2 regions of the Candidatus Pelagibacter sp. HIMB123 genome follow, and region 2 is predicted to be linked to the other one. Evidence: riboswitches for the same ligand, from Rfam matches in the RefSeq annotation. Region 2 holds a riboswitch; the other holds the start of a gene.
The links. Region 2 has a riboswitch for glycine ahead of gcvT (glycine cleavage system aminomethyltransferase GcvT). Riboswitches for the same ligand answer to the same signal wherever they lie in the genome.
Positions count from the first base shown of each region.

Region 1: linked by a shared signal. The riboswitch ahead of ACTTBL_RS06215 (malate synthase G) and the one ahead of gcvT (glycine cleavage system aminomethyltransferase GcvT) in region 2 are both predicted to bind glycine.

Region 1 is NZ_JBNAIL010000027.1:24,383-28,602, reverse strand. It holds gene ACTTBL_RS06215 (malate synthase G) at 1-1,747, opposite strand, end outside; glycine riboswitch at 1,829-1,912, opposite strand; gene ACTTBL_RS06210 (acetyl-CoA carboxylase carboxyltransferase subunit alpha) at 2,014-3,108, shown strand; gene secA (preprotein translocase subunit SecA) at 3,111-4,220, opposite strand, start outside.
Region 2 is NZ_JBNAIL010000009.1:67,881-72,100, forward strand. It holds gene gcvP (aminomethyl-transferring glycine dehydrogenase) at 1-415, opposite strand, end outside; gene gcvH (glycine cleavage system protein GcvH) at 415-795, opposite strand; gene gcvT (glycine cleavage system aminomethyltransferase GcvT) at 795-1,898, opposite strand; glycine riboswitch at 1,976-2,061, opposite strand; gene ACTTBL_RS03050 (DMT family transporter) at 2,092-2,964, opposite strand; gene ACTTBL_RS03055 (biotin-dependent carboxyltransferase family protein) at 2,964-3,908, opposite strand; gene ACTTBL_RS03060 (allophanate hydrolase subunit 1) at 3,901-4,220, opposite strand, start outside.

The sequences.
Region 1 (4,220 bases), on a different contig from region 2:
AATTAGGTCTATCTGCTATTGGAATTGTTAAAAGATCATCAAGCCTAGATGGTTCTCTTTTAGTTAATTTTTTTTGTTCATCGAAAATATTTATTTCATGATAATGTAGAGCATGTAAAGCAGCTGCTGTTGGTGATGGAACCCACGCACAGTTTGCACCTGCTTTTAAATGTCCTGTTTTTTGCTCCATCATATCTTTCATTTTATCTGGCATTGCCCACATCCCTTTTCCAATTTGAGCTTTACCAGAAAATCCACAACTTAAACCAATATCAACATTGTTATTTTCGTATGCAGTAATCCATTTAGATGATTTCATATCACCTTTTTTAATCATAGGACCAGCTTCCATTGATGTATGCATTTCATCACCAGTTCTATCCAAGAAGCCAGTATTAATAAAAAAAACCCTATTTTTAAGACTTCTAATACATTCTTTTAAATTTGCTGATGTTCTTCGCTCTTCATCCATAATTCCAATCTTACATGTGTACTTAGGTAAATTTAGAACTTCCTCAACTTTAGAAAAAATTAAATCTGTAAATGCCGTCTCGTCTGGACCATGCATTTTAGGTTTTACAATATAAACTGATCCAGTTCTTGAATTATTTTTATTTTTAATATCATGTAGTGCGGCTGCTGTAGTTATAAATGCATCCATAATACCCTCGGGTATTTCACTTCCATCACGTAATAAAATTGAAGGGTTAGTCATTAAATGACCAACGTTTCTTACAAGCAATAGGCTTCTACCATGTAACTTCAAGCCTTTCCCATCTTTTGAGATATAGCTTCTGTGTGGATTTAATTTTCTCTCAAATAATTTTCCTTCTTTTTCAAATTTTGACTTAAGATCTCCTCTCATTAGACCTAGCCAATTTCTATAACAAATAATTTTATCTTCCGCGTCAACTGCTGCTACACTATCTTCATTATCACAAATTGTTGAAACTGCAGATTCTAGTATAATATCACTTATACCTGCATGATCTTGTTGAGCAGCAAAAGCTCTTGAGTCTTTTAGAATTTCAATATGTAAATTATTATTTTTTAGAATAATTGCAGATGGATTATCGCTTTCACCTCGGTGGCCAACAAATTTATTTTCATCTTCCAAATCAAAAATATCAGCACCTTTTAAAACTTTTAATTTCCCATATTTTACTGCAAAACTTGTAATTTTATTCCAGCTTAATCCAGCTAATGGAAAGTATTTATCTAAAAAATCTCTTCCATATTTTATAACCATTTCACCTCTTAAAGGGTCATACCGTTCAGATACGCTGTCTTCAGACTGTTCAATTACATCTGTACCATAAAGACTATCATATAAACTCATCCATCTTGCATTTGCAGCATTTAATGCATACCTCGCATTCATGACAGGTACAACTAGCTGAGGTCCAGCTATACTTGCAATTTCTTCATCAACATTTTCTGTTTCTATTTTAAAATCAGGTCCTTCATTTTTTAAATAACCAATTTCTAATAAAAATTTTTTGTACTCATCTAAATTAAATTCTTTACTTTTATTTTTGATATGCCAATCATCTATTTTCTTCTGTAAATCTTCCCTTAATTTAATTAATTCTTTATTTTTTGGCGCCAAGTCATCAAGAGTTTTTTCTAGACCTAACCAAAAATTTTCTGAAGATACATTTGTATTTTTTAATAATTCATTATTTACGAAGTTTGATAGCTTTTCAGATACTTGAAGATTATTAATTTTAATATATTTTTCTTGCATAGCACTTAATTCGTACCCCATCTGTATTTTTGCCTGAGAGCTTTACTCCTTCGGCGGAAATCAATCTCTTTCCAGAGTGTTATGCTTTAATCGGTCCTTTTGCCTGAGAGTTTCCGGGGTGGTTGCTCCTTCGGCGCTATAAATAGTCTCTCCCGATAATGAATTTGTATCTTTTAAATGATTTAAGTCAATTAATAAGAATTACACCTTATTTAATATCATTTTATTGCCTTTTTTGTATTTTATCCATCCGCTATAAATAAAGTATGAAAAATTATCTAAATTTTGAAACAGAAATTAAAGATCTAGAAAACGAACTAGAAAAATTGAAAGATCCTTACAATCAAGAGGGATTATCAGAAGTTAATACTCAAAAAATTTCAAGCACTCAAACAGAAATTGATGAAAAATTAAAAAATATTTATTCCAATTTAGATCCTTGGCAGACTACTATGGTTGCTCGCCATGAAGATAGGCCTAAAGCAAAATTTTTTATTGATAATTTGTTTGAAGACTTCATTTCATTATCTGGGGATAGATATTATGGAGAGGATAAATCAGTATTAACTGGATTTGCAAAGTTCAATGGAAAATCTGTTTTAGTAATAGGTCAAGAAAAAGGAGAAGATTTGGACAGCAGGATTGAGAGAAATTTTGGAATGATGAGGCCAGAAGGTTATAGAAAAACTATAAGATTAATGAACTTAGCAAACAAATTTAATATTCCAATAATCTCTTTTATTGATACTCCAGGAGCATATCCAGGCGTAGGAGCAGAAGAAAGAGGTCAAGCCGAAGCAATTGCAAAATCAATCGAATGCTGTATGGAGCTTAAAGTTCCAACAATTGCAATAATTATAGGCGAGGGTGGTTCTGGTGGAGCAATTGCATTAGCTTCATCAAATAAAGTCCTTATGCTAGAAAATGCAATTTATTCAGTAATATCCCCTGAGGGATGTGCAACTATTCTATGGAGAGATCCAAAAAAAATGCTTGATGCTGCGAAAGCTATGAAACTTTCAGCTAAAGATTTATTAAAATTAAAAGTTATTGATGAAATAATTGAAGAACCTTTAGGCGGCGCGCACAGAGATAGAGATATTATATTAAATAACGTGAGAGAAACTTTATCAAAAAATTTAAATTATTTTGATGAATTATCTTCAGAAGAAATAATGACTGAGAGAAAAAACAAATTTCTTAAAATTGGAAGAAACGATGGTTTTATCACTAGTACTGAGGATCTAAGCACATTAACTATTAAGAAAAATAATTTTGATAAAATTTTAAAATCAAAAAAAGTATTATCAACTATTATAGGTGTATTAATTTTAATTTCTTTAATTTTGTTATTTATTTAAATTTATAAAGTACCGTGACAATGCTTAAATTTTTTTCCAGACCCACAAAAACATGGTTCATTTCTTCCCATTTTTTTATTGTTTGAAATTTGTTTAGAAATATCGTTTTGTTTTTTTTCATTTTCCTTAGTTGACTCTACTACAACTTTTAAGTTCATTAAAATAGTTACATAGTCTAATTTTAATTTTTCTAATAGATTTGAAAATAATTCAAATGCCTCTTTTTTATATTCAACTAGAGGATCTCTTTGACCATAAGATCTTAGACCTATGACTTGTCTTAATTGCTCCAAATATTGAATGTGGGATTTCCAGTTTAAATCAATTGATTGAAGAAAAATTCTTTTTTCAATATCTTTAGCATGATCTTCACCCAAAAGTTTAATCCGTTCCTTTCTAGTTTCTTGAAATTTATTAGAAATCTTTTCTCTAAAATCTTTATCTTTTGCTTCAATTAAATCCTTAAATTCAGTTTCTTCAAAGCTTTTTCCAATTATTTGCTTAGTTTTATTATTAAATTCATTACTTTTAAGATTGGATAAATTTGAAATTTTTAACTTAATTAAATCATCAGATATTTCTTTTAAAAATTCATCTGAATAATCAAAAATATTTTCACTATTCATCGCATTTTTTCTTTGTGAAAACACAACATGCCTTTGATCATTAAGAACGTTATCAAATTTGATAAGCGTTTTTCTAATATCAAAATTCCTAGCCTCCACTTTTTGTTGCGCTCTTTCTAATGCTTTATTAATCCAGGGATGATCGATACTTTCACCATCTTTAAGTCCAAGTTTTTCGAGCATACTATTCATTGACTCTGACCCAAAAATTCTCATTAAATCATCCTCTAAACTAACATAAAATATAGAACTACCTTCATCTCCTTGTCTTCCAGATCTTCCTCTTGCCTGGTTATCAACTCTTCTAGACTCCATTCTCTCCGTGCCAATTACAAACAAACCTCCTAAGGATTTAATTTTATCCTTATTTATTTTAAGCTGGTCATCTGGAATAGAGCCCTTCTTCCCACCAAGTTGAATATCAACTCCTCTTCCTGAAATACTTGTTGTAATAATTACTGAATTCTCTTTTCCTGCATTTGCAAT
Region 2 (4,220 bases):
TTGCGATATCCATTCCTGTGAAATCAACAATCATTTGTTGGAAATTAAGCAGCATTTCTAATCTTCCTTGAGCTACCTCGGGTTGATAAGGTGTATAAGAAGTGTACCAACCTGGATTTTCTAAAATATTTCTTAGAATTACATATGGCGTATAGGTTCCGTAATAACCCATTCCTATAAAGTTAGAGTAAATTTGATTTTTTTTCGAAATCGCTTTTAATTTTCTTAATGCTTCATATTCTGAATTAGACTCACCAATATTTAATTCATCTTTCAATTGGATTTTTTCTGGAACTGTACTTTTGATTAAATCATCAAGTGATTTATAATTAAGTTCCTTAAGCATTTTATTTTGATCTTCATCTGAAGGTCCAATGTGCCTTTTTAAAAAATCTTTTTGAGAATTATGTAACATTAGCTAGCACTCTCCTTTGCAAATTTATCGTATTCTTCTTTGTTCATCAGGCTGTCCATTTCAGATTGATCTTTCATTTTAAGTTTAAAAAACCATGCTGAACCCTCTGGATCTTCATTAATTTTAGAAGGATCGTCTACAATGGCTTGATTGGTATCTACTACTTCACCACTGACTGGTGTATAAACATCACTAGCAGCTTTCGTAGACTCTACTACTCCTGCAGTACCATCTTTTTCAACATTAGATCCTTTTTCAGGAAGTTCTGCAAAAACGATGTCTCCAAGCATTTCTGTTGCATGTTTTGTAATTCCTATTGTGGCTACATCTCCCTCTAAAGTAATCCACTCATGTTCTTTTGAAAATTTAACTTCACTCATTAATTCACTCCTTTCACATAATTTTTTTTATAAAATGGTAATGCGCAAACATTTGCTGGATGTTTTTTCCCTCTTACCTCAAGCAAAATTTTAGTATCAACTTTTGAAAACTCTTTATTAACATAACCCATCGCTATAGGACCGTTTACACTTGGTCCAAACGTACCACTAGTTATCTCACCGATTTGTGTATCTGTATCATCAAATATTTTAGTTTTTTCTCTAGCAATCAATCTACCTTCGGGTTTAATCCCTACTCTTATTTGGCTTGCTCCATCTTGCATTTGGTTCATAATTTTTTTCGATCCAATAAAACCTCCATTTGATAATCTAGATTTTGAGATTGCCCATCTAAGGTTTGCCTCAACTGGTGTTTTATTAATATCTAATTCGTGACCATATAAACATAATCCAGCTTCTAATCGCAAGGTATCTCTTGCCCCAAGTCCTATAAGTTGTGCTCCTTTTTTTATTAAATTTTCAACGAATTTTTCAGCTTTATCGTTAGAAATTGAAATTTCAAATCCATCTTCCCCTGTATAACCTGATCTTGTGACAAATAATTTTTGATTATCAGAATCGAACCAATTTCCTGTCATAAAATTTAGTTGATCAACCCCATTTATAATTGAGTTTAAAATTTCAACAGACTTAGGTCCTTGAATTGCTATCAAAGATCTATTGTTATCTAAATTCATTTTAAATTTCGAGCCTAGTAAATTAGATAAAATCTCAAAATCTTTATCTTTACATGCAGCATTTAAGATAATTAAATAACCCTCCTCTATTTTGGTGATGATTAAATCATCATAAATTCCCGCATCCTCATTCATTAAAAAACTATACTTAGAGCAGTTTTGTTTTAGATTTTTTAAATCTAATGGAAAAATTTTTTCTAATTCATCTGTTAAAGTTTCATCGCCATATATAAATAGCTGGCCCATATGTGATACATCAAATATTCCAGAGTGGGATCTTGTGAATTTATGCTCTTCAATAATACCTTTGCTATACTGTATAGGCATTTCATAGCCAGCAAATTCAACAAACTTAGCGTTGTTACTTTGATGAAGTTTATTTAGTGATGTTTTTTTTATTTCCATATTAACTCTTCTTTGCCCCCTCTGTCTTGGTGCCTGAGAGATTTGCTCCTTCGGCGAGAATAATTCTCTTTCCAGAGTTAATATGTACGGTCCTTTTGCCTGAGAGTTTCCGGGGTGGTTGCTCCTTCGGCGCTACAAAAGTAGTCTCTCCCGTTAATAAATTTATAACACATTTAAAATGTTTATGTGAAATTTATTTAGCTAGCTTTTTAATAAGTAATGGAGACAAAAACTGTATAACTACTGCTGTTATAACTACGGCTCCCCCAAAAAGTACAGTAAGTGGTGGGTTTTCGTTTGCAAACATCCATGCCCACATGGGTCCTAGAACAGCTTCAGTTAACATAATGATTCCAACAAATGCTGAAGGAGTTGATCTTGCTCCAATTGTTATAAGTATAAATCCAAGTCCAACTTGAAAAAATCCTGCAATAAAACCTAAAAAAATATCATTTGTTGAAACCAAAATACTCGGTGACATAAACAAACCTATTAGTGTTGCAAAAATTCCAGCAACTAATTGTAAAGGTATCATGTCGACTTTTGGATATTTTCTGACAATTAAAATTAAGATTGCAAATGATATCGGCATGATAAATGCAACTAGGTTTCCAGTCATTTGACCTGGTGTTAGTGAACTTCCTAACATTAAAATGATGCCAACTACTGCTGTAATAATGCAAGTTAATGTAATTTTAGAAATTTTTTCCTTTAAAAATACATAACCAAAAATTGCTAAAAACAAAGCTTGAGTTTGAATTATAAAGTTTGCATTAGCTACTGTTGTTTCGTACATAGCAAATACATAGCTAGCAAATCCAATAGATAAAATTATACCTCCAAATAAACCTGGAATTCCAGATTTATAAAGAGCACTGAAAATTTTTCCTCTGTAAGTAAAAATTAAAAAAATTGTAATTACTCCAATAAAGAAAAGTGATCTCCAAAATAATATTTGCCAAAGTGTAGATCCATCGAAAGACTTAACAATTAAACCTCCAAAACTTAACGCGCAAGCTCCTAAAAAAACTAAAAAAGGTCCTGGTATTTTTGATAAAAAATTCATTAAATTTGTGATAGTAAATTTTGAGTTTCCATTTCATATAACTTAAATAAAGTCTCTGCATCAGATAAATTAATCTCTTTAAATTTTATTTTTGAACCAGGAGACATCTGTACTAATCGGTCATAATCGACACTAGCCACAACTCCAATTTTTGGATAGCCACCAATAGTACCATGATCTGAAAGCATTATAATTGGATTTCCGTCTGCCGGTACTTGGATTACACCTTTAATCAAACCCTCTGATTTTATGTTGGTATTCACTATATTATCAATTTTAGGTCCCTCTAGTCTCATACCCATTCTGTCTGAAAGTTTGGATACTGTGAATTCCTTTTCATAAAATATTTTTTTACCTTCTTCAGAAAAGTAATCAAAATTAGTACCTCTGATCACCCTTATGTTTTCTATTTTGGTATTAATGTAATTAGTTTTTTTAATATCCTTATTTGAATTTATTTTTTTTAAATTAATTCTTTGACCTACATCTAATTTTTTTCCATCATTAGATCCAATATTTGCTTTCGTATTTATAGAACAACTATTCCATTGAAATTTTAAATCGAACTCTCCACCTAATGCTAAATATCCATAAACTGATTTATTTGTAGATATGATATTTATCTCATCTCCATTTTCAATTTGATAACTTTCGAAACATTTACCCTCAATTTCAGTATCTTTTTTTTTAATTGAAAAAATTACATCTCCAGTGATGGCACAATTAATTTTTTCTCCAGAATATTTTATATGAGGACCTTGATATGCAAACTCTATCACTGCAGAGTCTAAATTATTATTAACAAGTTTATTAGCTATAAGATAATTTCGGTTATCCATAGCACCACTAAATGGAATACCAATATGATAAAGATGATCCCTACCTTTATCTTGAAAAGTAGTATTAATTCCAGGTCTAATTATTTCTAAATAATTGTTACTCATTATAATTTTTATACTGATCTAAAGTAATTTCCTTGAAAACTACTGTATCTCCTGGATTAATTAGGTTTGGTTTGTCTTCTTTTGAACTATCAAAAACATCTAAAGGAGTATTTCCCAAAATATTCCATCCACCTGGACTTTCAAATGTATAAATGTTTGCAAATTGCTCAGTTAATGCAACAGATCCCTTGGGCACTTTTACTCTTGGGGTTTCTAAACGTTGAGCTCGCATATTCTCATCTAAGTCACCGAGAAAAGGCATGCCAGCAATAAACCCTGTCATGTAACAAAAATATTCCTTATTTAAAAAAT